Regions from separate parts of the Kitasatospora sp. NPDC056651 genome, predicted to be linked through region 1. Evidence: riboswitches for the same ligand, from Rfam matches in the RefSeq annotation. Region 1 holds a riboswitch; each other region holds the start of a gene.
What was found. Region 1 has a riboswitch for thiamine pyrophosphate ahead of ACFRAR_RS30790 (purine-cytosine permease family protein). Riboswitches for the same ligand answer to the same signal wherever they lie in the genome.
Positions count from the first base shown of each region.

Region 2: linked by a shared signal. The riboswitch ahead of thiC (phosphomethylpyrimidine synthase ThiC) and the one ahead of ACFRAR_RS30790 (purine-cytosine permease family protein) in region 1 are both predicted to bind thiamine pyrophosphate.
Region 3: linked by a shared signal. The riboswitch ahead of thiO (glycine oxidase ThiO) and the one ahead of ACFRAR_RS30790 (purine-cytosine permease family protein) in region 1 are both predicted to bind thiamine pyrophosphate.

Region 1 covers NZ_JBHTWX010000105.1:7,410-18,303, forward strand. The annotation lists gene ACFRAR_RS30765 (FAD-binding oxidoreductase) at 1-1,232, opposite strand, end outside; gene ACFRAR_RS30770 (MFS transporter) at 1,395-2,618, opposite strand; gene ACFRAR_RS30775 (MerR family transcriptional regulator) at 2,664-3,491, opposite strand; tRNA gene ACFRAR_RS30780 (tRNA-Ser) at 3,621-3,708, opposite strand; gene ACFRAR_RS30785 (S1C family serine protease) at 3,772-5,550, opposite strand; TPP riboswitch at 5,770-5,914, shown strand; gene ACFRAR_RS30790 (purine-cytosine permease family protein) at 5,907-7,367, shown strand; gene ACFRAR_RS30795 (glycerophosphodiester phosphodiesterase) at 7,479-8,303, shown strand; gene ACFRAR_RS30800 (ATP-binding protein) at 8,725-9,144, shown strand; gene ACFRAR_RS30805 (DUF5926 family protein) at 9,214-10,197, shown strand; gene ACFRAR_RS30810 (bifunctional DNA primase/polymerase) at 10,426-10,894, opposite strand, start outside.
Region 2 covers NZ_JBHTWX010000103.1:191-7,896, reverse strand. The annotation lists gene ACFRAR_RS30420 (hypothetical protein) at 1-273, opposite strand, end outside; gene ACFRAR_RS30415 (helix-turn-helix transcriptional regulator) at 436-1,167, opposite strand; gene ACFRAR_RS30410 (hypothetical protein) at 1,266-1,445, shown strand; gene ACFRAR_RS30405 (DUF5994 family protein) at 1,535-1,945, opposite strand; gene ACFRAR_RS30400 (DUF1772 domain-containing protein) at 2,270-2,794, opposite strand; gene thiC (phosphomethylpyrimidine synthase ThiC) at 2,987-4,795, opposite strand; TPP riboswitch at 4,790-4,924, opposite strand; gene ACFRAR_RS30390 (PKD domain-containing protein) at 5,043-7,157, shown strand; gene ACFRAR_RS30385 (DUF5326 family protein) at 7,251-7,451, opposite strand.
Region 3 covers NZ_JBHTWX010000014.1:8,275-19,168, forward strand. The annotation lists gene ACFRAR_RS08345 (polyprenyl synthetase family protein) at 1-277, shown strand, start outside; gene thiE (thiamine phosphate synthase) at 361-1,011, opposite strand; gene ACFRAR_RS08355 (Rv2175c family DNA-binding protein) at 1,011-1,376, opposite strand; gene ACFRAR_RS08360 (NAD(P)/FAD-dependent oxidoreductase) at 1,419-2,627, opposite strand; TPP riboswitch at 2,847-2,959, shown strand; gene thiO (glycine oxidase ThiO) at 2,963-4,138, shown strand; gene thiS (sulfur carrier protein ThiS) at 4,135-4,374, shown strand; gene ACFRAR_RS08375 (thiazole synthase) at 4,378-5,175, shown strand; gene pknB (Stk1 family PASTA domain-containing Ser/Thr kinase) at 5,316-7,094, shown strand; gene ACFRAR_RS08385 (sulfite oxidase-like oxidoreductase) at 7,120-7,749, opposite strand; gene bfr (bacterioferritin) at 7,949-8,428, shown strand; gene ACFRAR_RS08395 (bacterioferritin-associated ferredoxin) at 8,433-8,744, opposite strand; gene ACFRAR_RS08400 (class II 3-deoxy-7-phosphoheptulonate synthase) at 8,919-10,268, opposite strand; gene ACFRAR_RS08405 (anthranilate synthase family protein) at 10,567-10,894, shown strand, end outside.

The DNA of each region.
Region 1 (10,894 bases):
CCGGTGATCGTGCCGCCCAGCTCCAGGCCGAGCGCCATGATCTCGTCGAAGGAACGCTGGGCACGGGCCGTCTGCTCCTCGTCCGCGGCGTCGAAGATGACGATCGGGTGAGTGTTGCCGTCCCCGGCGTGACTGACCACCCCGATGGTCAGCCCGTGCCGCTCGGCGATCACCGCCACGCCGCTCAGCATCTCCGCCAGCCGGGAGCGCGGCACCGCCACGTCGTCGATCATCGTGGTGCCCAACCGCTCCAGCGCGGGCAGCGCCATCCGCCGGGCGGCCAGCAGCAGATCGGACTCCGCCTGGTCCTCGGCCGGCACCACCTCGGTCGCCCCGGCCGCCCGGCACAGCTCGGCGACCCGGGCCAGCCCGGCCTCCCGGTCCGGCCCGTCGAAGGCCACCAGCAGCAACGCCTGGGTCGACTCCGGCAGCCCCATCCGCCCCAGCTCGTTGACGGCCCGCACCGAGACCGCGTCCATCAGCTCCATCAGCGACGGGGTCAGACCGCGCGCCATCACCTCGCAGACCGCCGCCCCGGCCGCGTCCGCGCTCGGGAACTCCGCCGCCAGCGCCAGCTGTGGAGCGGGCGCCGGCCGCAGCGCCAGAACCGCCCGGACCACCACGCCGAGCGTCCCCTCCGAGCCGACGAACAGCCTGGTCAGGTCGTACCCGGCCACGCCCTTCGCGGTGCGGCGACCGGTGGACAGCAGCCGCCCGTCCGCCAGCACCACGTCCAGGCCGAGCACGTACTCGCTGGTGACGCCGTACTTCACGCAGCAGAGCCCGCCCGCGCCGGTGCCGATGTTGCCGCCGATCGTGCAGGACTCCCAGCTGGACGGGTCCGGCGGGTACGAGAGGCCCAACTCCTCGACCGCACGCGAGAGTTCGGCGTTCACCACGCCGGGCTCGACGACCGCGATCCGGTTCACCGGGTCGATCTCCAGGATCCGGTTCAGCTTCACCAGCGACAGCACGACGCAGCCGTCCACCGCGTTCGCCGCACCCGACAGGCCGGTCCGGGCCCCCTGCGGCACCACCGGGACGCGCAGCTCGGTCGCGGTGCGCATCACGTGCTGCACCTGCTCGACCGTCTCCGGGAACACCACCACGGCGGGCAGCCCGGCCGTGCAGAAGCCCGCCATGTCGTGGCGGTACGCGGCGGTCACGTCCGGGTCCACCACGACCGCCCCGTCCGGAAGCCCCCGCGCCAGCCGGTCCGTCAGATCACTCATCGCCGCCTCCAGTCGCCGCCGCCCGGCCGCCTCCACCTCCGCACTCTGCCCGCCGCCCGGTACCCGGGCAAGTGGGCCGCGGCGGGAAGGAGAGGCGGGCAGGAGGAGCGGGGAGAACGGCGAAGCACCCGGCGGGACAGGGCGGAGCCGACGAGGGCCCGGTCAGGCACGGCGGAGGGCCGGGCCGGCCAGGGCCGTCAGGCCGGCGGCGGCGGTGGCGAGGGCGCAGAGGAGGGTGGGCAGGACGGCACCCGCCGCGTCCGCGAGCAGGCCCAGCAGGGTGTTGGAGAGCGCCAGGGCCACGCTCTGCACGAGCGTCAGCAGCGCCTGGACCCGCGACAGATGAGTCGGCGGCGCGCCGGTCAGCACCAGCGGGCCGAGGTGGCAGGCGAAGAGCCCCGAGCCGAGGCCCGCCACCGTACTGCCGGCCACCGCCGCGACCGGCCCCGTGGCCAGCGCCAGCAGCGCGGCCCCCGCCGACGCCGTGCAGAGCCCGGCCGCCGCTCCCACACCGGCCCGGGGCAGTGCGCCCCGCCAGGCCACCAGACCCGCCACCACCAGCGTCCCGGCCGCCTGCCCGCCGCTCACCAGCCCCGCCGTCCCCGCCGCCCAGCCGTGCGCCCGGGCGAGCAGCGGACCGAGCAGGGACACCACCGGCAGCAGCGCCCCGGCCGCCGCGCCGGCGAGCAGCAGCGCGGCACGCAGCAGCGGGTCGGCCAGGGCGAGCCGGACGCCGGACGCCGCCTCGCGCAGCAGGCCGGTCCGCGGGCCGGTCGGCTCGTCCGCCGCCGGCCGGACCCGCAGCAGGACCAGCAGCACGACCCCGAAGCTCACCGCGTCCGCCACCGCCGCACCGGACAGCCCGCCGGCCGTGACCAGCAGGCCGCCCAGCGGCGCCCCGAGCAGGACGGCGCCCTGCCCACCGGCCTGCCGCAGGGCGAGCGCCCGGGGCAGCCGGTCGGCGGGCACCAGCCGGCGCGGCATCGAACCGCTCGCCGGGAGGTAGAAGGCGTCGACCGTCCCGATCACCGCCGCCGCCGCGACCAGCAGCCACAGTGGCGTCCCCCGGTCGGCCGCCGTCAGCGCCAGCGCGACGGTCGCGGCCAGCATCACCGCGTCCCCGGCGAGCATCACCCGGCGGGCGCCGAACCGGTCCGCGACCGCGCCGCCCAGCAGGACCAGCGCGGTGCGCGGCACGGTGATCGCCGTCAGGACCAGCCCGGCCGCGCCGCCGCCGTGCGCGGAGGCGGCCCAGCCGAGGGCGAAGTACAGCGCCGCGTCGCCCAGCAGCCCGGCCTGGGTGCCGACCAGCCAGAGCAGGTACGGCCGGGGCAGCGCGGGGCGGGTCGCCGCGCCGCGGGTCGGTGCGTCGGTGGTGGTGGTCACGCCGGGCGACGCTAGGGCCCTCGACCCGGTCGAGGGCAAGCGCCGCTACCGGCGGACGACCGGTTCCTGGAGCTCGGTGACCCACCCGGCCGGGTCCTCCGGGCACTCCAGGTACAGCTCCCGGGCGTAGCCGGCCGAGCGGTAGCCGTTCTCCTCGATGAAGCGGGCCAGTTCCTGGCTGGTGCCCAGCACCGCGTCCATCGAGCCGCGGTGCACGATGGTCGCCGCCTCCTCGATCGGCGCCAGGTCGCGCACCTCGAAGCCGTGCCCGTCCGGCCGCGCCGACGGGCCGACCGGGACGGCGGCCAGGACCAGCACCGAGCCGTCGCCCTCCGGCGCGTCCCGGTAGTCGGCGACGGACGGCCCGGTCGCCTCGATCCCGGCCTCGGCCAGCCGCCGGCACAGCTCGGCGAACAGCGGTCCGATCACCGGCCCGATGTCCTCCGGCTCGTAACTCGCGGCCACTGCCGTCAGTTGGGCCACCCGGACGGACGGCACCGGCTTCACGACGACATCGTGTGCGGACATGGTCCCCTCGCTCTCGATCGTCCGGAGCCTCGCCTCCACCCGGGCCAGCCGCAGTTCGTCGGCCGCGATCGCCTCGGCGAGCTGGGCCCGCCGCAGCCGCAGCATCCCGCGCAGTTCGGCCGCGTCCGGCCGCTCGTCCAGGACGGCCCGCACCTGCTGCAGGGTGAAGCCGAGCTCCTTGAGCGCGATCACCCGGTTGAGCCGGGCGAGTTGGGCGGCCTCGTACAGGCGGTACCCGCTGACCGGGTCCACCCGGGCGGGCCGCAGCAGTCCGATCGCGTCGTAGTGGCGCAGCATCCGTACCGACACCCGGCCGTGCTTGGCGAAGTCTCCGATGTTCAACATGGTGTGACCACTCCACCCCCTGCCACCGTGTCAGGGTCAACCCCGACCTTCCGCGCCCCGCCGGAAAACACCGAGGGCGGGTGCCGAACGATGTCGGCACCCGCCCTGAGCAGGTGGTTCTCCTACCGGCGGAGAGCGTGGGATTCGAACCCACGGTACGGGGTCACCGCACGACAGTTTTCAAGACTGTTCCCTTAGGCCGCTCGGGCAGCTCTCCAGGCGGAGGTCAGCCTAACGGGTCCGGCGGGGTTCGGTGCACACGTTTCGGTGGGCCCGGAGGTCACGGCTGGTCGCCGACGCGCTCGGCCAGGGTGACCTTGGTGTTGAAGGTCTGACCGTTGCGGGTGTACTCGACGTCGACGGTCTCGCCCGGCTTGTGCGTCCAGATCCGGCTGACCAGGGCGGGGCCGTTCTCGATCGGGGCGCCGCCGAGCTTGGTGATGACGTCGCCCGGCTTGAGGCCGGCCTTGTCGGCCGCGCCGCCGGGGGTGACGGCCGGCTGGCCCTGGATGTCCTTGGTCTGGATCTGCGCGCCGTCGCCCTTGTAGTCGTCGTTGCGGAGCACGTCGAGCTTGGCGTAGACCGGCTTGCCGGTCTTGATCAGGGTGTCCGCGACCCACTTGGCCTGGTTGATCGGGATGGCGAAGCCCAGGCCGATGCTGCCGGCCCGGCCGTTGGCGGAGGCGTTGGACTGGATCGCCGAGTTGATGCCGACCACGGCGCCGCCGGAGTCGAGCAGCGGGCCGCCGGAGTTGCCGGGGTTGATCGAGGCGTCGGTCTGGAGGGCGTTCATGTACGAGGCCTGCGCGCCGGTCTCGTCGCCGGAGGCCACCGGGCGGTCCTTGGCGCTGATGATGCCGCTGGTGACGGTGGACTCCAGGCCGTACGGCGCACCGATCGCGACGGTGGCGTCACCGACGTTGACCTTGTCGGAGTCGGCCAGCGGCAGCGGGGCCAGCTTGCTCTTGGGCGGGTTGTCGATCTTGACGACGGCGACGTCGTAGCCCTCGGCGTGGCCCAGCACCGAGGCGTTGTAGGAGCTGCCGTCGGCGAACTTGACGGTCAGTTTGCCGCCGTTGAGGGTCGGCGCGACCACGTGGTTGTTGGTGAGGATGTGGCCCTCGGTGTCGAAGACGAAGCCGGTGCCGGTGCCCGACTCGCCGTTGCCCTGCGCCTTGATGGTGACGACGCTGGGCAGCGCCTTCTGCGCGATGGCGGCGATCGAGCCGGGGCTGGGCTCGTTCTTCTGGGTGTCGCTGGCCTGGATGGTGGTGCTGCGGTGGTCGTTCGCGGAGCTGCTGCTGTCGGCGCGGTTCGCGACGGTCACGCCGAGCGCGCCACCGGCCAGACCGGCGACCAGCGCGACGGCCGCGAGCAGGGCGACCAGGCCGCCGCGCTTCTTGCCCGGGCCGCCCGGGCCGCCGGGACCGCCGGCGTACTCGGCCGGGTAGCCGACCGGGCCGCCGGGGTAGCCGGCGCCGCCGGAGGAGTCGTGGGCGGGGCCCCAGCCGCCGAGCGGCTGACCGGCCCCGAACGGGTGGTGGCCGTGCGCGGCGGGGGCGCCGGGGGCGGCCGGAGCGGCGCCGTACCCCTCGTGCGCGCCGTACCCCTCGTGCGCGCCGTACCCCTCGTGCGCGCCGGCGGCCGGGACGCCCTGGGCCGAGGTGGCGTACGGGTTGCCGGACGGCGGCAGGGCCGGGGCGGCGGGCGGGGCGGGCGGCAGGACCGGCGGCGGCGCGTCGATGTAGCCGGTGGCCGGGTCGACGGCCGGCTCCTGGACGGCGGGCGCGATGGGCGCGGCGGGCGCCTCCGCGACGGGCGCCTCCGGTGCGGGCACCTTGGTGAAGGCGACGGTGGGCTTGTGCCCACCCTCCGCCGGAACACCCTCCGCCGGGACGCCGTCGACGGGCGCGGCCCCGGGCTCGGGCACCCGGCGGAACGCCATGGTCGGCTGGTGCCCGCCCTGAGCGGGGCCGTCGGAAGCGGCCTCAGCCGCTCCCGGGCCGGCGGGCTGCTCCCCCTGCGGCCCGGTGGGCCCAACCTCGCGCTCGGTGCTCACGGACGACCTCCATAGCTGGCAGAACCAAGGACCATAGTTTTTCGCACTGTCGATTCGATTGCCGTAAGGACCCCTCTGAAGAACTCATAAGAATCCTTAGCCGGCCCCGACCTCGGTACCGTCGGCCGAGGCTCCCCTCCCCGCCGGGTGTCCCGCGATGCGGACCGCGCACCCCTCGGCCTTGGGGGTTCGCCCCCGTCCCGGTTAGCCTGTCGCTCACAACTGACACGCGGGAGCTTGGACCCACCAGGCTGAGAGTGCGCATGTCGACCGTACGCCACCGGAGTGACGGACGTTCGAGGGGGCGCTGACCGCCGGAACCTGTCCGGGTAATGCCGGCGTAGGGAGTATCGGCCATGCCGCCTGCTTCGCCATCCTCTTCTCCGGACGCGAACGCGTCCGAGGATTTCCCCGGTGCCACGCCCCCCGCGGGCGGCGCACCCACCGGGACCGCCGCGACCGCCGTCCTGGAGCGCGCCGAGCGCGCCGAGCACGTCGAGCACGTCGAGGCCCCGCTGGTCCTGGACACCGAACCGCCGCGCACGCTGCGCTTCCGGGACCAGTTCGCGCTCTGGATGAACCTGGGCGTCAGCCTGATCGGCTTCTCCACCGCCGCCACCGTGCTCGGCGCCCGCGGCAGCGAGCTGTCGCTGGCCGCCGCGGTGACCGCGATCACGGTCGGTACGGCGGTCGGCACCGCGATGCTCGGGGTGGCCGCGGTGATCGGCGCCCGCACCGGCGCCCCCGCGATGGCGAACCTGCGCGGGCTGTTCGGCACCCGGCTGTCGTACCTGCCGACGGTGCTGAACATCGTGCAGTGCGTCGGCTGGGGCGTGTTCGAGCTGCTGACCATCTCGGCGAGCGCCCAGACCGTCGCGCACACCAGCGGCTACCGCTGGCTGTTCGTCCTGCTCGCGGGCGCGCTGACCACCGCGCTGACCATCTGGCCGCTGGGCTCGATCGCGGTGCTGCGCCGGTTCGTGGCCGGGGCGGTCGCGGTGGCGATGGTGTACTTCACCGTCCAGCTGGGCCGTCAGGGCGTGCCGGACCCGGGCGCGGGCAACTGGCACGGCTTCCTGGGCGCCACCGACGCGATGATCGCGGTGTCGATCTCCTTCGTTCCGCTGGCCGCCGACTACACCCGGCACTCGCGCACCCCGCGCTCGGCCTTCTGGGGCAGCTTCTCCGGCTACACGATCGCCCAGGTCTGGTGCTACGTGCTCGGCCTGATGGCGCTGCTGCAGTCGGACGGCGACCCGAACCGGATCTTCGACTCCTTCCTCGGGGTCTGGGCCGGCTGGCTGTTCCTGCTGGTGCTGGTGCTGCGCGAGACGGACCAGTCCTTCGCCAACGTGTACTCGACCGCGATGTCGGTGCAGAACCTGCTGCCGAAGGTGGACCGCCGGGTGCTCTCCGGCGCGATCGGCGTCCTGATCACCGTGCTGGCGCTGCAGATCGACGAGTTCACCGACACCTACTACGGCTTCCTCGGCCTGATCGGCTCGGTGTTCGTGCCGCTGCTGGCGGTGCTCGCGGTGGACTACTTCCTCGGCGCCGGACGGCACGGCTGGAACCTCTCCGCGGACGCGCCGTCCCGCTGGCTGATGCTGCTGCCGTGGCTGCTGGGCTTCGCGGTCTACCAGTTCATCGCGCCGACCGCCGTGGCCGGCTGGTGGACGGACTTCTGGACCTCCGCCCAGGAGGCGCTGCACTTCACCCCGCGGGAGTGGACCTCCGCCTCGCTGTTCGCCTTCCTGGTGCCGGCCCTGGTCACCTGGGCGCTCACCCCGCTCAGCCGGCGGGGCGCCCGGGGCTGAGGCGGCCGGCGCCGAGGCGCCCGGCACGAGGACGAGTCGCGGACGAAGACGGCCCCACAGGTTGGGGCCGTCTTCGTCCGCGCGTCACTTCCGCCGCCTATCGTTGGGCCCGTGACCAGCCCAGACCTGTCCTCGGCGGCGGCGCGCACCGCGCCTCCCGTCCAGGTGATCGCCCACCGCGGTTCCTCCCACGCCCTGCCCGAGCACACCCTCGCGGCCTACCGGCGCGCGCTCGACGAGGGCGCGGACGCGCTGGAGTGCGACGTCCGGGTCACCGCCGACGGCGCGCTGGTGTGCGTGCACGACCGCCGGATCGGCCGGGTCTCCAACGGCCGGGGCACCGTCTCGGCGATGACCCTCGCCGAGCTGGAGGCGTACGACTTCGGCGCCTGGAAGACCGGCCGCCCCAGCACCGACCCGGAGCTGCGCGGCGTGCTGCGGCTGGAGCGCCTGCTGGAGCTGGTGGTGGAGTGCGGCCGCCCGGTGGACCTGGCGATCGAGACCAAGCACCCGGTGCGCTTCCGCGGCCGGGTGGAGGCCGAGCTGCTGCGGACGCTGGAGCGGTTCAAGATCGGCGCGAACCGTGAGGGCGACCGCCCGTCCGCCCGGATCATGAGCTTCTCCTCGATCGCGCTGAACCGGGTGGCCGCCGCCGCGCCGGAGTACCGGCGGGTCTTCCTGTTCGAGCGGCAGCTGCCGCTGCTCGGCCGGCTGCGCGCGGGCTCGCCGCTGCCGGGCGGGGCGCGGATCGCCGGTCCGGGCATCGAGCTGGTGCGGGCCCGCCCGCAGCTGGTGACCCGGCTGCGCGAGCTGGGGCACGAGGTCCACGTGTGGACGGTGGACGAGCCGGCCGACGTCGAGCTCTGCCTGGAGCTCGGGGTGTCCGCGATCATCACCAACCGGCCCGCGGCGGTGCTGGCGCAGCTCGGCCGGTGATCCGCCCGCGCACCGAGCGCGATAGCCGTCCGATCCGATCACTCTGGTCGGCAGTCAAACCTTCCTTGCTCGAAATTGCCGGAATTCATTCACCCGGGCGACGGAGGGTGAGCGTGGAATGACCTGATGTCGACTGTCGGTCGCTGTGCTCGAAATGGACTCGCGGGATCGTCCGGTGCTCGTTTCCGACGCATTACCAAGGGGCATCTCTCCCTCGGCAAACGCTGAAGGAGGTCCGGGGGTGGCGTTGATGGTGGCGCGTGCTGTGCCCATAGAAGCTGGGCCGACCTCATCGACCATGGCAGTGCCGCACGGCCCGGCGAGTGTCGGGGTCGCGCGGCGCCGACTGCGTCGAGATCTGGGTGACCGGCAGATACCGGAACCGGTCATCGATGATGCCGTTCTGATCCTTTCCGAGCTGTTGAGCAATGCCTGTCGGTACGCCCGTCCGCTCGGCCCGCTGGCGGCCCTGGGCCGCAGCGCCCGGGCCGAGGTGCTCGGGCAGGTGCTGGTCGGCGTCCCGTCCGGGCCGCACCCGGCACCGGGCGGCCGGGAGTCCGCCGAGGGCTCCGCCGAGCCGGACGGCGGGGTGCTGGTCCGCTGGCAGATGCACGCCGACGGGGTGCTCACCCTGGAGGTCACCGACGGCGGGGCGACCACCCGGCCGCTGCCCGCGAGTCCCTCGCTGACCTCGCGCGGCGGCCGCGGCCTGAGCATCGTCGGCCAGCTCGCCAGCGACTGGGGCGTGCGCGACTCCCCCGGCGAGGTCACGGTCTGGGCCGCGCTGCCCGCCCGGGCCCGGCACGCCCGGCGCACCGGGGACGATGCCCGTAGCGCGTGAGCCGGGCGCGGGGAATGTGTCGTTAGGCTTCCCGGAACACAGGACCACCGTTCCCGGGAGAGCCGCAGCATGGGCAAGAAGGCCGCCAAGAAGGCGCCGCAGCGCCAGTCCACCACCGCCGTCACGGGCGAGATCCCCGCGGTCGGGGCCCGCGAGGACTGCCCCTGCGGCTCGGGCCGCCGGTACAAGGCGTGCCACGGCCGGGAGGCCTCGCACGCGGTGCAGGAGCTGGTGCACCGCCCGTTCGAGGGCCTGCCGGGCGAGGCCGACTGGGTGGCGCTGCGCGAGCTGGTGCCGGCCGCCACGGTGCCGCTGGAGCTGGCCGCCGGGGTGGCCGACGGCGCGAGCGGTGACGTCCCCTCGGTCACCCTGGCCACCGTGCTGCCGCTGGCCTGGCCGGCCCTGCGCCGCCAGGACGGCTCGATCCTGCTCGGCCTCCAGACCCAGTCCGCCTCGGGCGACCTCAGCCGCGACCTCGCCGACGCCCTGGAGCTGGCCCTGGCCACCGAGCCGGGCAGCCCCGTGCCGGCCCGCCGGACCGTCCCGGGCGGGCGCCGCCTCCAGGACCTGCTGGACACCACCGCCGCGTTCGAGCCCACCGTGCACGCCGGCTTCGAGTTCTGGCTGGAGGACGCCGAGTCCGCCGCCGGCGAGGTCGCCGCCTCGCTGGAGCGCGCCAACGCCTCGGCCATCCCGACCGAGAAGCTCGCCGGCGTGGACGCCGCGTACTGGTGCGGCACCCCGGACAAGAACCACCTGCGCTGGGTGATGACCGTGCCGGAGGAGCAGCTGCTGGACGCGCTGGCCCGGCTGAACGCGGCCGGCGAGGCCTCGCTCGGCGCGGACACCCGTCTGGTCGGCTCCTTCCGCGCGCACGGCCTGACCGTCCCGGTGTGGGACCTCCCGCTCACGATGACCGCCGCCGACTGCGAGAAGCCGGCCGCCGAGTTCGCCGAGCGGCTCGCCGCGGTGCTCGCCGACGGGACCCCGCTGACCGCCGAGGAGCGGCGCGCCCGGGCGAACCTGGTGAACCGTCAGGTCACCCTGAACTAAAGCACGCGGGATCGGCGTGATACGCGTCACATTGTCGTGGTGAACGCGCAATTTCCGGGCGTGCAGGGCGTCTTGGAAATTGGCGCGGGCGCAGATCCTTGTTACTGTCTAAAGAGTCCGGCCGCTGGTGCATCCCCCGTCGCCAGCGGCCGGATCTTTTCTTTTTCCGGAGCGCCCGATCTCCGGCGCCCGCGGACGGCCCCGACGCCCGGCCCGGTTCCGGCGCCCTCAGTAGGCCGAACGTCCGCTGTCCAGCCGGACCGTCGCCTCCACCAACTCCCCCAGCAGCGGCCCGACCTGCGGCAGCCACACCCCGCCGGCGCCCGGCCGCGGCGCCAGCACCCAGCGCACCCTCCCGGCCGCGCCACCGGGCGGCAGCGGCAGGAAGCCGCCCGGCCCGTGATAGCGCAACGAGCCTGGCACCCAAGGGAGTTGGGCGAGCATCTCACCGAGCACGTCCAGCGAGTACGGGGCCACCAACAGCGCGTAGCGGCCCGGCATCGCCAGCACCGGGCCAAGCGGCAGCCGCAGCGCGCCCAGGTAGACCAGCGCCCGGGCACCGGCCGCCGCGGGCAGGCTGACCGCCGACACCGCGGAGCCGGTGGCGGCCAGCACCGGCGCGTCCGGGCTCTGCCGCTCCCACCACCAGCGCACCATCCTGGCGTCCGTGGTGGCGGCCAGCAGCGAGGGGTCGTGC
Region 2 (7,706 bases), on a different contig from region 1:
CGTGTCGACCGACGGGTGGTCCTCGCTTCCGGTGACCCGCACGCAGTCACCGACCTTGGCGCGCACCGGTCCGTCGACCGCGTCGATGACGGCGACCTTGATGATCGCCACCACGCCGATCAGCACGAGCGTGCCGAGCACCGAGAGCATCTTCTTGCGCTTGCTCTTCTTGGGCGCCGGTGCCGGTGCCTGCGCGGCCTCGGCGTACGGGAACGGAGTCGCGGCAACCGCCTCGGGCGACGACGGGGCCTGCGGGCTCTGCGGGATGGTCATGGATTCCTCGGGTACTCGTGACACAGCAGGTAACGCGCCGCACCCTATCGGCGCCCTTCCTGCGCATTTCCGACAACCACGGCGATATCGTCCAGCGCGTGATTCAAGCGAAATGCAAAAATTGGACAATGAATTGAGGCATCGACACCACGACGGCCCTCATCACGCACGCGAACCGGGGCCGAGCAGCCGGCGCAACGCGGTGGGTGTGTGTCCCACGTGCTCGCGGACGGTGCGCGTCAGGTGCGCCTGGTCGGCGAAGCCGAGCTGTGCCGCCAGGTCGGCGAGACCGGGCGCGCCCTCGGCGAGTCGGTCCATGGCCCGGGTGACCCGTACGCGGTTGCGGTAGCGCGTCAGCGAGACGCCCATCTCCCGTGAGAACAGCCGGCTCAGTCGGTAGGGCGACACCTCCAACAGCGCGGCCAGACCACAGAGCCCCCCGGCCTCCGGCACCTCGGCGCCGATCGCCTCACGTGCCGAGGCCACCAACGCCCGGTCGGCCGGTCCCGGGCGGACGGTCGGCTCGCCGACCACCACCGCGACCAGACCCAGCAGTTCCTCCGTCAGCGCGTAGTCGATGTCGCCGGTGCCCGCGGCGGCGACGAGACGACGGTGGGCGAGATCGACGCGCGCGTCCACGTACAGCGCCGTCGCGGCGAGAGGGCGCCCCAGGAGGGAGGGCTCGAAGCTGACCGACGTGCAGACGTCGCCGCCGGCCGGGTGCGCGAAGCGCTCCTCCTCACCCGGCGCGCCCAGGTAGGCCACGGTCGGGTCCAGATCGGCCTCGGCCCCGTCGGCCCGTCGCCGGAACCTGCCGCGCCGGACCAGCACCAGGCGGTGGTCGTCGCGCGTCTCCGGCTCCGACCACCGGACGTGGTCGGAACGGCACCCCACCACCGCCACGGTGACTCGTCGACCTCGATCACGGGGCGAGGCGGGTCGCCTACACCGTCATCGGCGGGAGCCTCCACCCGTCCCACCACCACGCCTCCATGCAGGCGCTGCCGGAAGCCGGGGGCCGGACGAGGTTCGTGTGGCACACCGACGTCCTGCCCGACACCCTGGCCGCACCGATCGCCGAGTCCGTCGAGCACGGCTCGGCGGTCATCCGCCGCGCGCTGGAAGCCGCAGCGCCGTCCGGGCCCGCACCGGGACCCGCCGCGACCGGCTGACGCGACGACCGGGCGCCGCCCCGAGCGAACGACGCGGGGCGGCGCTTCGGCGGGACGGCGTCAGCCCCGGACCGGCACATTGGCGACCATCAGCGATCTGCGCACTCCAGGAGTTCCGCCGCCGGGGTGTGGTTTCCGGTCACTGCGGCACCCGCCATCGCCGAGGCGGCCGTGGCCGGGTCGGTGCCGGGCGGCACCACCAGCAGCAGGTAGTGGTCCTGGAAGCCGCGGGTGACGCTGATCGTCGCGTCGCTGCCGGCGAACCAGTTGATCCTGATCGTCAGGCCGTTCGCGGCGACGGACCTGGGCACGCCGTCCCACGCCGAGGTGTCGAGTCCGACCCGGACGATGCGCCCGAAGTGGGCGCCGAGGGCGGTGATCAGGTCCGGCAGTTCGGCGAGGACGCGGTTCGAGCGGGGCCACCAGGCGCCGTCGAAGACGCCCTCCCGCGACATCGTCGGCTCCAGCTCCAGCCGCGGCAGCAGCGGGGCGCCGGGCACCGACCACGGCCCGGAAGAGGCGGAAACGGGAAGAGGAATCGGCATCATGCGAAGCCGCCCGTCCGGTCCACGAGGGACCCGTCACGACCCAGGGCGACGTCGGCGCTGATGCCGGTGTGCGGAATGTCCTCGGTTGTCTGCCTCCCACGGTACTCCGCGGTGGTCTCCTCCGGGCCGCCCCCGTCGGAGTGGTCTCAGGGCTCCAGCCGTTCCTGGTCCCGTCCCGGTACACCGGGCGGACCGCGATCAGCACCACCTCACACCGGCGCGGCCCGTTCACCTGGCCGACGATGGGCCTGGCCCTGGCCGCGCTCGCGATGCGGATCAAGCACCGGCTCGCCCTGCCTGTCGTAGGGCAAGGGAGACCAGGACGGCGAACGCCGCTACCGCGGTCAAAGTGCGGGCGACGTTGAACAGTTCCCATCGACGCAGGATTTCCACGTAGTCGGCGGGCGGTGCGGTGGCGGCCCACTGCTTGATGCGGCCGTTGATCGGGACGTTCCCGAACCGGGTGATCAGGAAGGACGTGACGATCAGGGCTCCCGCCGTGCCCGCGAGGACCCGGGTGCGGTCGCGCGCCGAGGCGGCCAGGGCAAGAGAGCCGAGGGCCGAAACCGCCATCGCCCCCTGCATGGTGATGCCGTTCATCTTCATCAGCTCGGTGTGGAAGTGGAGCCTCATGTCGAGCGGCACGGAGTTGAAGGTCGGAACGAGGTTGGCGGCGCCGTAGCCGAAGGCTCCGGCGAGCAGGCCGGCGGACAACAGGGACACTCCCAGGAGGAGCCGGATGCGCTTGGTCCCGGCCCTGGCCTCGGCCTTCGATTCCGTGCGTGCTCTCGCGTTCTCCATGTGATCAATCCTGCGGCCGGGCAGGCGACATCTCCAATTGAAAATTCTGCTGCGAGCCAGAATCACCAGTTATGGAAGGCCAGTTGCGCCGCTTCGACTCCGTCGTCGAGGACGGTGGTCGAATGAGCGGTCCGAGGGCGGTGCCGGGAAGCTCCTCCGCTTCCCGGCACCGCGTCTCCGCCGGCGGCCGGGTCAGTCCGCGAGGGGGAGGTAGACCTTGTTGCCCTGGGCCTTGAACTCCTCGGACATGGCCTTCATGCCCTCGACGGCCTCCTCGTCGTACTCGGGCGAGGCCGCGCCGTTGCCGAACTTCTCATTGATGGATTTGCTGATCTTCATCGAGCAGAACTTCGGACCGCACATCGAACAGAAGTGGGCGGTCTTGGCGGGCTCGGCGGGGAGCGTCTCGTCGTGGAAGCCGCGGGCGGTCTCCGGGTCGAGGGCCAGGTTGAACTGGTCCTCCCAACGGAACTCGAAGCGGGCGTCGGAGAGGGCGTCGTCCCAGGCCTGGGCGCCGGGGTGGCCCTTGGCCAGGTCGGCGGCGTGGGCGGCGATCTTGTAGGTGATCACGCCGGTCTTGACGTCGTCCCGGTTGGGCAGGCCCAGGTGCTCCTTGGGGGTGACGTAGCAGAGCATCGCGGTGCCCCACCAGGCGATCATCGCGGCGCCGATGCCCGAGGTGATGTGGTCGTAGCCGGGGGCGACGTCCGTGGTCAGCGGGCCGAGGGTGTAGAACGGCGCCTCGTCGCAGATCTCCTTCTGGAGATCCATGTTCTCCTTGATCTTGTGCATCGGGACGTGGCCCGGGCCCTCGATCATCACCTGGACGTCCCGCTCGCGGGCGATCCGGCCGAGCTCGCCGAGGGTCTTCAGCTCGGCGAACTGCGCCTCGTCGTTGGCGTCCGCGATCGAGCCCGGGCGCAGGCCGTCACCGAGCGAGAAGGTGACGTCGTAGGCGGCGAGGATGTCGCAGAGCTCCTCGAAGTTGGTGTGGAGGAAGTTCTCCTGGTGGTGCGCCAGGCACCAGGCCGCCATGATCGAGCCGCCGCGCGAGACGATGCCGGTCTTGCGGCGCGCGGTGAGCGGGACGTAGCGCAGCAGCACGCCGGCGTGGACGGTCATGTAGTCCACGCCCTGCTCGCACTGCTCGACGATGGTGTCCCGGTAGACCTCCCAGCTCAGCTCCTCGGCCTTGCCGTCCACCTTCTCCAGGGCCTGGTAGAGCGGCACGGTGCCGATCGGCACGGGCGAGTTGCGCAGGATCCACTCGCGGGTGGTGTGGATGTTGCGGCCGGTGGAGAGGTCCATGACGGTGTCGGCGCCCCAGCGGGTGGCCCAGGTCATCTTCTCCACCTCCTCCTCGATCGAGGAGGTGACCGCCGAGTTGCCGATGTTGGCGTTGATCTTGACCAGGAAGTCGGTGCCGATGATCGCCGGCTCCACCTCCGGGTGGTTCACGTTGACCGGGATGACCGCCCGGCCGCGGGCCACCTCGGCGCGCACGAACTCCGGCGCGAGGCCCTCGCGCAGCGCCACGAACTCCATCTCCGGCGTCACCACACCCCGCTTGGCGTAAGCGAGTTGGGTGACGGCGGCACCACCGCGGCCGCGCAGCGGGCGGCGCGGGCGGCCGGGGAAGACGGCGTCCAGGTTGCGCAGGTTCCCGCCGCGCGGCGAGGTGTGCTTGATCCCGTCGTCCTCGGGGCGCGGCTCGCGGCCGTCGTACTCCTCGACGTCGCCGCGCTGGCGGATCCAGGCGTCCCGCAGCGCGGGCAGGCCGCGCCGCACGTCGGGTTCGTAGGACGGGTCGGTGTACGGGCCGGAGGTGTCGTACAGCGGAACGGTCCGGCCGTTGGTGAGCAGCACCTCGCGGTACGGGACCCGGAGGTCCGGGCGCGACCCCTCGCGGTGGGCCTTGCGCCAGGCCGGGGTCGGGTAGCCGGTGCGCTCGCTGCTGGGGGCGCCCTGGACAGACTGCGGCTGTGCTTCGAACGTGGTCATCAGACCTCTACTCCCTACGCCGGCATTACCCGGTCAGGTTCCTGCGGTCGACGCAGCCGTCGGTCCGTCCGTCGACGTCCCGGTCAGCGTCCTCTCAGCCCGGTGCTCCGAGCTCCCGCGTCGCAGGCGGTGTTGCCTGCACACGACGCCCAACACGGTAGCGAGCGGATCGCCGCAGGTCCAGGGGGCGTCACGGGCGCGCGCCGGGGGCGCCCCGAAGCGGAACGTGTCCTACCGCACCCGCATAATGCTCACCAACACTTCGCAGACACCCCATCAGGGCGGGACCGTCATCGAGCTGGCCGGCTCCTCCGACCACGCCACGATCACCGACAACGTCGTGGGCCTGGGCACCGTGCAGCTGTCCGCCGGTTCGATCGCGGGGACCACCGCCGACTACAACGCCGTGCGGTGGCCCGGCAACGACACCTACAAGTGGGCCGGCGCCGTCTACAAGACCGCCGCGGACCTGTACGCCGCGACCGGCCAGGGCAGGCACGACCTGAACACCGGTGTGGCGTTCGACGGCGCCTTCTACCCGTTGTCGGTCCCCAAGACCGTCAGCGGTCTGGGCTTCAGCGCCGCGATCGACTCCGCCGGCCCGGACCTGCCCGGTGTTCCGCCCGTCGACCTGCTCGGCCACGGCCCGGTCGCCCACCCCGACGCCGGCCGGACCGGCCCGGACGGCGTCCGCGACCGCGGCGCGTACGAGGTCGTGGGCCTCCAGGACGTCCGGCTGGAGACGCGCGGGGTCGAGCACCCGCCCTCGACCGGCCCCGCGCCGTTCGCCGTCGAGCTCACCGCCACGGCGACCAACACCTGGAACACCAAGCTCGACTACACCTTCGACTTCGCCGACGGCACCGCGCCGGTGACCTCCGCCGAGCCGACCGTGCGGCACACCTACGCCGCGCCCGGAAGCTACCGGCCGAAGGTCACCGTCACCGACGGCCGCGGCGGCTCGGTCACCGGCGAGCCGGACCAACCGGTCCAGGTGAACGAGGACAAGCCGCTCGCCGCCGCCGTCGCGGTTGCCCAGGACGACGGCAGCGACCCGCTCGGCGTGAAGGCCACCGCGACCGCCACCGGCCCGTACCGGATCGCCCGCTACTCCTTCGACTTCGGCGACGGCACCGGCCCGACCGTGCCGAACGCGGTCCTGTCGACCGAGCGCCACGTGTACGCCAAGCCCGGCACGTACACCGTGAAGACCGTCGTGACCGACGACGCGGGATCGACCGCGACCGGCACCCGGCAGGTCACCGTCGACTACGCGCCGTCCGGCTTCACCGCGATCGCCCCGACCCGCATCCTGGACACCCGCCAGGCCGGCTCCCGGATGCTCGGCCCCGGCTCCACGATCGACCTGGACGTCCGCAACCGCGTCTCCGGCTCGGCCGGGAACCTGGTGCCCCTCGGGGCCACGGCCGTGGTGCTCAACCTGACCGCCACCCAGGGCACCTCGACCAGCCACCTGGACGTCTACCCGTCCGCCGCCGCCCGGCCGAGCACCTCGAACGTGAACTTCGGCCCCGGCCAGGACGTCGCCAACCTGGTGACGGTGCCGATCGGCCCGAACGGCACCGTGGTGGTCCGCAACAACTCCGGCAACGTGCACGCCGTCGCCGACGTGCTCGGCTACTTCACGGCCGGCAGCACCGACCGGTTCGCCTCCGTCGCCCCGGCCCGGCTGCTCGACACCCGGTCCGACAACACCCCGCTGACCTCGGGCAACGCCCGCCGGCTGAAGATCGCCGGCGCGGGCGGCGTCCCGGCGGGCGCGACCTCGGCGGTGCTCAACGTGACGGCCACCGAGTCCACCTCGGCGGGCTTCGTCGCGGTCTACCCGGGCGGGACCCAGCGCCCCGCGGCCGGGTCCAACCTGAACACCGTGCCGGGCCGGAACATCGCCAACCAGGTGGTGGTCCCGCTGGGCGCGGACGGCAGCGTCGAGCTCTACACCAACGCCTCCCGTTCGCACCTCGTGGTCGACGTCTCCGGCTACTACGGCCCGGACGGCAAGGGCCTGTTCACCCCGGTCACGCCGAGCCGCCTGCTCGACTCGCGGGAGAGCGCCCCGTTCGGGCCCTTCTCCAGCCGTACGGTCGGCGGCGTGCCCGCCGGCGCGACCGCCGCGGTGGTCAACCTGACCGCGACCGGGACGGTCGAGTTCACCCACCTGACCGCCTGGGCCACCGGGACGGCCAAGCCCGGCACCAGCAACCTGAACGCCAGCCCGGGGCTGGACGTCCCCAACCACACCACCATCCCGGTGGACGGCCAGGGCCGGTTCGACATCGCGAACAACGCCGGCACCACCCACGTCATCGCGGACCTCTTCGGTTACTACCGCAACCGGTAGGCGGACGACGCCCCCGGGAAACGCCCGAGGCCCGGCTCCCCGTGAAGGGGGCCGGGCCTCTGGACGACGGTACGGCGGTACCGGGGGAGCCGGTCAGCTCTTGGCTGCCTTCTTCACCAGGATCACCACGGCGGCCGCGATGCCGACCACCACCAGCAGCTTGATCACGATCGAGAGCAGGGCGCCGACGACGCCGAACACGAACGCGACGATGTTCCAGGCCAGCACCAGGACCAGCACCGGGATGACGATGTTGCGCACCCAGGAGGGCAGCGACTTCCAGAGCTCAGCCATGTCCGTTCCTCTTCTCCCCTCGGGTCGGCCGCCGTCCGGTGCCGCATCCCGCTTGCTTTCGTACTTCGATCGTACGGTGGCGCGAGTGCCGGAACGAGGCCTGGCGGCCCGGAGAGAACCCCGAGATCACCCCGATCCCGACCCCCCGGGTGACCCCCGAAGAATTCTCGGATCCCCCTGCGGTCCAGGCCGGTGCCGCGCATCCCGGAGATACCGGAGCAACCGGAACTGCCGACGCACCAGCGTCACTTGGGG
Region 3 (10,894 bases), on a different contig from region 1:
GCGCACCCTGCTGGTCGCGCACGCGATGCGGGGCCTGCCGGCCGCCGACGCCCGGCACCTGGACGAGCGGCTCGGCGCGCCCGACCTGGAGGCCGAGGAGGTCGCCGAGCTGCGCGAGCTGGTCGCCGGCAGCGGCGCGCCCGAGCTGGTGGAGCGCCGGATCGACGAGCTGATGCGGCAGTCGCTGACCGCGCTGGAGGCTGCGCCGCTCGCCGACGAGCGGGCCCGCGCGGTGCTGCTGACGCTGGCCGAGGCCGCCACCGTCCGCAAGTACTGACGGACGGCGGCGGCCCCGGCGGGGCGGCCGGACCGAGGTGGTCGAGCCGGGACGGTCGAGCCAGGACGGTTCGGCCGGGACGGTCAGGCCGCGCGCACCCGGCGGGACAGCTCGGCGGCGGCGGCGCGCGGGTCCTCCGCCGCGGTGATGGCCCGCACCACGACGATCCGTCGGGCACCGGCGGCCAGCACCTCGTCCAGGTTGCCGAGGTCGATCCCGCCGATCGCGAACCACGGCCGGTCGGTGTCCTGCTTCGCCGCGTACGAGACCAGGCCGAGGCCCGGCGCCGGGCGGCCCGGCTTGGTCGGGGTCGGCCAGACCGGGCCGGTGCAGAAGTAGTCCACCCCGGGCTCGGCGATCGCCGCGTCCACCTCGGACTCGGCGTGGCAGGACCGGCCGATCAGCACGTCCTCGCCGAGGATCGCCCGGGCGGCCGGCACCGGCAGGTCGTCCTGGCCGAGGTGCAGCACGTCCGGCCGGGCCGCGTGGGCGACGTCGGCGCGGTCGTTGACGGCCAGCAGCTTGCCGTGCCGGCGGCAGGCGTCGGCGAAGACCTCCAGGGCCTCCAGCTCCTGCCTGGCCTCCAGGCCCTTGTCGCGCAGCTGGACGATGTCCACCCCGCCGGCCAGCGCCGCGTCCAGGAACTCGGCGAGGTCGCCCCGCTCGCGACGGGCGTCGGTGCACAGGTAGAGCCGGGCGTCGGCGAGCCGGGCGCGCGGCGTGTCCGCCGCCATCAGATCAGCATCGCCTGGGCGCGGCGCTTGACCTCGGTGCCGCGGTTCTCCCGCAGCGCCTGGATCGGGCTGCCGGGCAGCGACGGGTCCTCGGTGAAGAGCCACTCCAGGATCTCCACGTCGTTGTACCCGCAGTCCCGCAGCACGGTCAGGGTGCCGGACAGGTGCTTGACCAGGCCCGGGCCGTCGATGAACGCGGCCGGGACCTGGAGCGACTTGTTGGGGCCGCGCCGGACGGCGATCAGGCCGCCGTTCTTGACCAGGTCACGCACCTCGGTGACCCGGACCCCCCACTGCTCCGAGATGTCGGGCAGGTACATCCAGTCGGTGACCAGGGCTTCAATCTTGCTTTCGATCTCACTCACGCCACCAGACTGCCACCTCCACGGCCCGCCGCGCACCAGGCACTACCCCGCGACGGCCGCCTTCAGCGGTACCGCGGGGTCGGCGGCGCGGGCCGGGTCCAGCGCGGTGCCGGCCTCGATCAGCTTGCGTCCCTGGGCGAGGTCGCGCGGGCGGTCCACGGTCAGCAGCGCGCTCGGCACCCCGTCGCGCAGCCAGAGCACCGACCAGGCGGCGTCCTCGGGAGCGCCGCGCCACAGCAGCTCGTCGCCCTCGGCGTGCCGGCCGGCGTACTGGACCATCCGCCCGAACTGCTCCGACCAGAAGTACGGCACCGGGTCGTAGTCCGGCGCGTCCGCGCCCAGGACGGCGGCGGCCACCGCCTCCCCGGACTTCAGGGCGTGGTCCCAGTGCTGGACGGCCAGTCGGGCGCCGGCCCGGGCCGAGGGGTAGCTGACGCAGTCGCCGGCCGCGAAGACGCCGGGCACCGAGGTGCGCAGCCGCTCGTCCACGACCACCGCGCCGGCCGCGTCCAGCTCGACCCCGGAGCCGGCCAGCCAGCCCGTCGCGGGCCGGGCGCCGATGCCGACCACCACCTCGTCGGCGGGCAGGTGCGAGCCGTCCGCCAGCAGCACCGCGCCGGGCTCGACGGCGGCCACGCCGACGCCGCAGCGCAGGTCGATCCCGGCCTCGGCGTACCAGGCGGCCATCGCCGAGCCGAGCCCGGTCGGCAGCGCACCGGGCAGCGGCGCCGGGCCCGCCTCGACCACCGTCACCTCGCAGCCCGCCCCGCGGGCCGCGGTGGCCACCTCGGCGCCGATCCAGCCCGCGCCGACCAGCACCAGCCGCAGCCCGGGGCGCAGCAGCTCGCGCAGCGCCAGGGCGTCGTCCAGGGTGTGCAGCAGGTGTGCCCGCTCGGCGCCGGGCAGGGCCCGCGGGACGGCGCCGGTGGCGATCACCAGCGAGTCGTACGGGAGGTCGCCACTGTCGGTGTGCAGCACGCCGGCGGTGAGGCCGGTGGCGCGGCGGCCGGTGAGCAGCTCGACGCCGAGATCCCGGTAGTCGATGCCCAGGGTGGTGGAGTCCTCCTTGCCGAGCAGGACGTCCTTGGAGAGCGGCGGCCGGTCGTACGGCGCGTGCGGCTCGTCACCGACCAGCGTGATCCGCCCCTCCCAGCCGCCCTGCCGCAGCTTGAGGGCGCACTGCGCCCCGGCCAGCCCGGCTCCGACAACGACCACCCGATCCGTCCCGCTCAGCTCTGCCACGCCCGTCACTGTACTCAGCGGCCCGCGGCCGCCCCAGGGCCCGGCGCCCCCTGCCCACCCCTACTTCCGGCCTACGTCCGGCGGCGGTGCGCGGGGTCGGGGCTGCGGCCGGGGGGCGGGACGCGGGTGGCGGGGCGCGGGTGGGGAGCGGGGCCACGACCGGGCCGGAGCCTCCCCGTCCACCCCTCGCACGGGCCTTCGGCCGGGCCGTCCCCCGGCGTTAAGGTGGGATGACCACACGGGAGCCCGGCGTACCGGGCTGAGAGGCGGGCTGGCACGGCCCGCGACCGTCCGAACCTGATCCGGGTCATACCGGCGAAGGGAGAAGAGCAGCTTTGTCACGCTTGGCCTCAGGCACCCACGCCGACGTGCTGGTGATCGGCGGGGGCATCATCGGCCTCGCCGTCGCCTGGCGCGCCGCCCAGCGCGGAGTGCGGCACGTGGCCGTGGTCGACCCCACCCCCGGCGGCGGCGCCGCCCGCGTCGCGGCCGGGATGCTCGCCCCGGTCACCGAGCTGCAGTACGGCGAGGAGCCGCTGCTGCGCCTCGGGATGGCCTCGAACGAGCGGTACGCGGCCTTCGCCGCCGAGCTCACCGAGGCGAGCGGCGGCGCGGACACCGGCTACCGCCGGTGCGGCACCCTCGCCGTCGCCCTGGACTCCGACGACCGCGAGGAACTGCGCGAACTGCACGCCTTCCACCACCGGCTCGGCCTGGACTCGACCTGGCTGACCGGCCGGGAGGCCCGCAGGCTGGAGCCGATGCTCGCCCCCGGCGTGCGCGGCGGCCTACACGTCTCGAACGACCACCAGGTGGACGGCCGCCGGCTGCTCACCGCCCTGCTCGCCGCCTGCGAGCGCGCCCACGTCACCGTCCACCGCGCCGAGGCCGTCGAGCTGCTGGTCGAGGACGGCCGGGCCACCGGCGCCCGGCTGAGCACCTCGGAGACCGTCACCGCCGACCAGGTCGTCCTCGCGGCCGGCCCGCACAGCCACCGGCTGCCCGGTCTGCCCGAGGGGGTGCTGCCCGCGATCCGCCCGGTGAAGGGGCAGGTGCTGCGACTGCGCGTCCCGGCGGCCTACCGGCCGTTCCTGTCCCGCAACGTCCGTGCCGTGGTCCGCGGTCAGCACCTGTACCTGGTGCCGCGCGAGAACGGCGAGCTGGTGGTCGGCGCGACCACCGAGGAGCAGGGTTACGACACCACCGTCACCGCCGGAGGGGTGTACGAACTCCTGCGCGACGCCCACGAGTTGGTCCCGGGGATCACCGAGATCCCGCTGCTGGAGAGCTCGGCCGGGCTGCGTCCCGGCTCTCCGGACAACGCTCCGCTGCTGGGCCCGACCTCGCTGCCCGGGCTGGTCGCCGCCACCGGCCACTACCGCAACGGTGTGCTGCTCACCCCGGTGACCGCGGACCTGGTCTCCGAATACCTGGCCACCGGCGAAGTACCCGAGCTCGCAAGGCCGTTCACGCCGCTGCGCTTCTCCCCCGACCGCTCCACGACGAAGGCCTCCGCATGACCGAGACCACCCGGACCGAGACCGCCCCGGCCGAGATCGCCCTGACCGTCAACGGCGAGCCCCGCCGGGTGCCCGCCGCGACCACCCTCGCCGAGCTGGTGCCCACCGTCAGCGCCGCCCCCACCGGCGTCGCCGCCGCCCTCAACGAGGCCGTGGTGCCCCGCAGTTCGTGGTCCGAGACGGTGCTGGGCACCGGCGACCGGATCGAGATCCTCACCGCCGTCCAGGGAGGCTGAACCATGGCCGACGACCTCCTCACCATCGCCGGGGCGACCTTCTCCTCCCGGCTGATCATGGGCACCGGCGGAGCCCCCAGCCTGGAGGTCCTGGAGCGAGCGCTGCTCGCCTCCGGCACCGAGCTGACCACCGTCGCGATGCGCCGGGTCGACGCCTCCACCCAGGGCTCCGTGCTGGACGTGCTGACCCGCAACGGCATCCGCGTGCTGCCCAACACGGCCGGCTGCTTCACCGCCGGCGAGGCCGTGCTGACCGCCCGGCTGGCCCGCGAGGCGCTCGGCACCGACTGGGTGAAGCTGGAGGTGATCGCCGACGAGCGCACCCTGCTGCCGGACCCGATCGAGCTGCTGGACGCCGCCGAGACCCTGGTCGACGACGGCTTCACCGTACTGCCGTACACCAACGACGATCCGGTGCTGGCGCGCAAGCTGGAGGACGTCGGCTGCGCGGCCATCATGCCGCTGGGCTCGCCGATCGGTTCGGGCCTGGGCATCCGCAACCCGCACAACTTCCAGCTGATCGTCGAGGGCGCGGGCGTCCCGGTGGTGCTGGACGCGGGCGCCGGCACCGCCTCCGACGTCGCGCTGGCGATGGAGCTGGGCTGCGCCGCGGTGATGCTGGCCTCCGCGGTGACCCGCGCTCAGGACCCGGTGCTGATGGCCGAGGCGATGCGGCACGCGGCCGAGGCGGGCCGGCTCGCCCACCGGGCCGGCCGCATCCCGCGCCGCTTCCACGCCGAGGCGTCCTCCGCGATGGCCGGCCGCGCCGACCTGGACACCCGGGAGCGCCCGGCGTTCTGAGGCCCCGACCTACGAACGACCCGCGCACGACCCGGCCCCCACCTGGGCCCCGGCGTGTCACAGGCCGGGCACAGCCGGGCCCGGAGGCTGTGTCCTCCGGGCCCGGCCCGTCGCTTCGGCACTAGACTCTCCGGGTGGACATGGCATTGCACGACCCCCTGATCGGCACCCTGCTCGACAACCGGTACCGGGTCGAGCAGCGCATCGCCACCGGCGGGATGTCCACCGTCTACAAGGGCACCGACACCCGCCTGGACCGGGTGGTCGCACTCAAGGTGATGCACCCCTCACTGGCCGGCGACGAGGGCTTCACCGCCCGTTTCATCCGCGAGGCCAAGGCCGTCGCCAAGCTCACCCACCCCAACGTCGTCAACGTCTTCGACCAGGGCGCGGACGGCGGCCACGTCTTCCTCGCCATGGAGTACGTGCCCGGCCGCACCCTGCGGGACCTGCTGCGCGACCGCGGTGCGCTGTCCGTCCGGGCCGCGCTGGACGTCCTGGAGCCGGTGCTCGCCGCGCTCGGCGCCGCCCACCGGGCCGGGCTGGTGCACCGCGACGTCAAGCCGGAGAACGTGCTGATCACCGAGGGCGGCCTGGTCAAGGTCGCCGACTTCGGCCTGGTCCGGGTGCTCGGCACCGCCGACGGCGCCCCCACCTCGACCACCACCGCCACCGGCGGCACGGTCATGGGCACCGTCTCCTACCTGGCCCCCGAGCAGATCCTCCCGGACGCCCCCACCGACCAGCGGGTGGACGTCTACGCGTCCGGCATCCTGCTGTACGAGATGCTCACCGGCCGGCGCCCGCACACCGGCGACAACCCCGTCCAGGTCATGTACCGGCACCTGCACGAGGACGTCCCGGCGCCCTCGCTGGTCGCCCCCGCCGTCGGCCCGGCGCTGGACGCGATCGTGGCCGGCGCCTGTGCCCGGGCCGCCGACGCCCGCCCGTACGACGCGGTCGAGCTGCTCGCCGCCCTCCAGCGGGTCCGCCGCACCCTCACCCCGGCCGAGCTGGACGCCGAGCCGCCCGCCTCCACCCGCCCCAGCCCGCGCTACCCGACCAGCGAGCCGACCTCGGTGATCCAGCAGCTGCCGCGGCCCGCCGACGCCCCGCCGACGGAGCGCACCAGCGTGCTGGACATGCCGGCCGAGCTGATGGACCAGCTGCTCACCGAGCCGCGCCCGTACGACGAGCCGGCCCCGGTGCGCCGCCGCCGGCCGGGCGCGCCGCGCCGCTTCCCCCGCAAGCCGCTGATCTGGGCGGCCGCGGCGGCCGCCCTGGTGCTGGCGATCGGCGGCGTCACCTACGGGATCTCCGAGGGGCTGTACGGTTCGGTGCCGAGCGTGCTCGGCAGCGACCGGGCGCAGGCGCAGCGGGTGCTGGACAAGGAGGGCCTGCACGGGAAGTTCGTCGAGGCGTTCAGCGAGTCCGTCCCGGCCGGGCAGGTGATCTCCACCGATCCCGGGGTGGGCGCGCGCACCCGCAAGAGCGACAGCGTGACCGTCACCGTCTCCAAGGGCCCCAAGCGGATCGCGGTGCCGGACCTGGCCGGCAGGAGCGCCGCCGACGCCGCCGCGGCGCTGACCGGCGCCCAGCTGATCAAGGGCACCGTGACCGAGACCTACGACGACACGGTGCCGGAGGGCTCGGTGATCAGCAGCTCGCCCGCGGCCGGGCAGCTGCTGCAGGAGAACAGCGCGGTCTCGCTGGTGGTCAGCAAGGGCATGGTGGCGGTGCCGAACGTCACCGGGATGAGCAAGGACGAGGCGCAGAAGACGCTCCAGGCGGCGGGCTTCACCATGCAGACCAGCGGCTGGGACGTGTTCGGCGCGGTCACCTCGTCCGGCCAGTCGCCGGTGGCGGGCGAGCGGCGGCCGCAGCGCAGCGCGGTGACGGTGAAGTTCTCGCTGTTCTAGGTCCTGGGCGGTCGATCCTGGCGGATCAGCGCAGCGGCCCGTCGCCGGGCTCCTCCTGGTAGGAGTAACGCTGTTCGCGCCAGGGGTCGGCGAGGTTGTGGTAGCCGCGTTCCTCCCAGAAGCCGCGCCGGTCGGCCCGCATGTACTCCACCGCGCGCACCCACTTGGGGCCCTTCCAGGCGTAGAGCCGCGGCACCACCAGCCGGACCGGGAAGCCGTGCTCGGCGGTGAGCGCCTCGCCGTTGCGGTGGGTGGCGAGCAGGGTGTGGGGGTCGGCGAAGTCGGCGAGCCGCAGGTTGGCGCTGTAGCCGTACTCGGCCCAGACCATGACGTGGGTGACGCCGGGTGCCGGGGGCACCAGGTCGAGCACGGCGGCGGCCGACACGCCCGTCCACTCGTTGCCGAGCACCGAGAACTTGGTCACGCAGTGCAGGTCCGCGACGACGGTGGTGCGCGGCAGGGCGTTGAAGGCCTCGAAGTCCCAGCTGTGCTTCTCCGCCGAGGCGGTGGCGCCGAACACCTGGAGGTCCCAGGTCAGCGGCTTGAAGCGGGGCACCGGCCCGTAGTGCAGGGCGGGCCAGCCGCGCTGGGAGCGCTGGCCCGGGGGGAGCCTCGGGTCAGACGGCGGAAGCGGTTCGTGTTTCGGCTGACCCATGGATCCATGGTGACAGACGGCGGGCGGGCCCCGGTGCGCGCCCCTTTCCGCCGCTCGCGCCCCTCCCAAATCGGATATTCCGACACATGTCCTAGTGAGTGTGAACTTACTGGAATTTCCGCCCGAACCGGTGCCAGGATGCCCAGACGCGGGACCCAGACACGGGACCCACGGCCGGACGAGCGCAGGAGGCATCACCATGCAGGGCGATCCCGAGGTCATCGAGTTCCTCAACGAGCAGCTCACCGCCGAGCTGACCGCGATCAACCAGTACTTCCTGCACGCCAAGATGCAGGAGAACTTCGGCTGGACGAAGCTCGCCAAGTACACCCGGCACGAGTCCTTCGACGAGATGAAGCACGCCGAGACCCTCACCGACCGGATCCTGTTCCTGGACGGGCTGCCCAACTACCAGCGGCTGTTCCACGTCCGGGTCGGCCAGACGGTCAAGGAGATGTTCGAGGCGGACCGCCAGATCGAGGTCGAGGCGATCGACCGGCTCAAGCGCGGGATCGTGGTGATGCGGGCCAAGAACGACGTCACCTCGGCGAACATCTTCGAGGACATCCTGGCCGACGAGGAGCACCACATCGACTACCTCGACACCCAGCTGGAGCTGCTGGAGAAGCTCGGCGAGGCGCTCTACCTGGCCCAGGTCATCGAGCAGCCGGACTCCTGAGGGCTCAGGCCGCCCGGAGCGGGATCACCGGGGCGACCCTGGGGACCACCGGAACGGCTCCCGGCACCACCGGGGCCGGAACCACCGGAGCCGGGTTCTCCCGGGTCGCGGCCTCCGGGTCCGCGAGACCGAGCTTCGCGGCCAGCCGGGCGGTCGGGCAGGGCCGGGCGCCGTGCTCGCCCAGCATCGCCTGGATCCGGCGCACGCAGGACCCGCAGTCGGTGCCGGCCTTGCAGCCCTTGGCGATCTGGCGCGGGGTGCTGGCACCGCCGTCCATCGCCCGCTTCACCTGGTCCTCGGTGACCGCATGGCACATGCACACGTACATCGCGGACTCTCCCGGTGGGTGAAGCGGAGTGGATCTTGACTAAGGCTTGCCTTAGTTCACTAAGCCTCACCTTACCTGGCGATCCGGGCACGAAGAAGCCCCTCCGGGCTCGGGAACCCCGAATCCGGAGGGGCCTTCGTCACACTCGGTGCCGGCCGGGGCTCACTGCCCCCGGTACATCTCCGCCACCAGGAACGCCAGGTCCAGCGACTGGCTGCGGTTGAGGCGCGGGTCGCAGGCCGTCTCGTAGCGCTGGTGGAGGTCGTCCACCAGGACCTCGTCGCCGCCGCCGACGCACTCGGTGACGTCGTCGCCGGTCAGCTCCACGTGGATGCCGCCCGGGTGGGTGCCGAGCGCGCGGTGCACCTCGAAGAAGCCCTTGACCTCGTCCAGGACGTCGTCGAAGCGGCGGGTCTTGTGCCCGCTGGAGGCCTCGAAGGTGTTGCCGTGCATCGGGTCGCAGATCCACACCGGCTTGGCGCCGGAGGCGGTGACCTTCTCCACCAGGGTGGGCAGGTGGTCACGGATCTTGCCCGCGCCCATCCGGGTGATGAAGGTCAGGCGGCCGGGCTCGCGCTCCGGGTCCAGCTTCTCGATCAGGGCGAGCGCGTCGTCCACCGAGGTGGTCGGGCCGAGCTTCACGCCGATCGGGTTGCGGATCTTCGAGGCGAACTCGATGTGCGCGTGGTCCAGCTGCCGGGTGCGCTCGCCGATCCACACCATGTGGCCGGAGACGTCGTACAGCTCGCCGGTGCGCGAGTCCACGCGGGTCAGCGCGGTCTCGTAGTCGAGCACCAGCGCCTCGTGCGAGGAGAAGAACTCGACGGCCTTGAACTCCTCCGGCTCCACGCCGCAGGCGCTCATGAACGCCAGGGCGTTGTCGATCTCCCGGGCGAGCTGCTCGTAGCGCTGGCCGGCCGGCGAGTTGCGGACGAAGTCCTGGTTCCAGGCGTGCACCTGGCGCAGGTCCGCGTAACCACCGGTGGTGAACGCGCGCACCAGGTTGAGCGTCGCGGCGGACGCGTTGTACATCCGCTTCAGGCGCTCCGGGTCCGGGATGCGGGACTCGGGGGTGAACTCGAAGCCGTTCACCGAGTCGCCACGGTAGACCGGCAGGGTCACGCCGTCGCGGGTCTCGGTCGACTTGGAGCGCGGCTTGGAGTACTGGCCGGCGATGCGGCCGACCTTCACCACCGGCACCGAGGCCGCGTACGTCAGCACGGCGGCCATCTGGAGCAGCGTCTTCAGCTTGTTGCGGATGTGCTCCGCCGAGACACCGTCGAACGCCTCGGCACAGTCACCGCCCTGGAGGAGGAAGGCCTCCCCGCGCGCCACGGCACCGAGCCGGGCGCGCAGCTGGTCGCACTCGCCGGCGAAGACGAGCGGGGGATAGGACGCGAGCTCGGCAAGGGTCTTGCGCAGAGCCTCTTGGTCCGGCCATTCAGGCTGCTGCGCCGCGGGCAGGGACTGCCAGGAGTGGGCAGCCCTCGATGTCTCAGTCGTAGCGGTCACATCGCCAAGGCTACGGGGTGACTGGAGTGGCACGTGACCATTGCCCGAGGGATGAGACGCATCTCGGACAAAAGCGTGACCGCCCTCACCCCTCGCACCGCATCCGCTACGCTCGATCCATGCACGCGCCCCACACCCACTCCTGGTGGTGGGCCTCCCCCCAGGGTGGCCCACAGTTGACGCGTTCCTAGACGAACACGACGGCCGCCCCTCGGGGCGGCCGTCGGCGTCTGAGCAGACGGCCCTCCGGGAGCGGACCTCGCACCCCCACCAGTCCACCCGGAAGGACACCGTTCACGTGACCACCGCCGTCGATCTGCTCGCCCGCCTCACCGCCCCCGGCGCCCCCGCCTTCGCCCTGCTGCACCGCCGCACCCCGCGGCTCAGCCCGGACACCGTCGAGGTGCTGCTGGGCACCGTCGACAGCTACGAGCACCTCGCCGACCTGCCCGTCCGCGGCGGCGCGCCGGCCCAGGGCGGCCCGGTGCACGACCTGCTCGCCCTCGTCCCGTACCGCCAGATCCGCGAGCGGGGCTTCGCGGCGCACGACGACGGGACCCCCCTCCAGGCCCTCTCGGTGGCCGAGCAGTGCACCTTTCCGTTGGCCGAATTCACCTCCGCCCTAC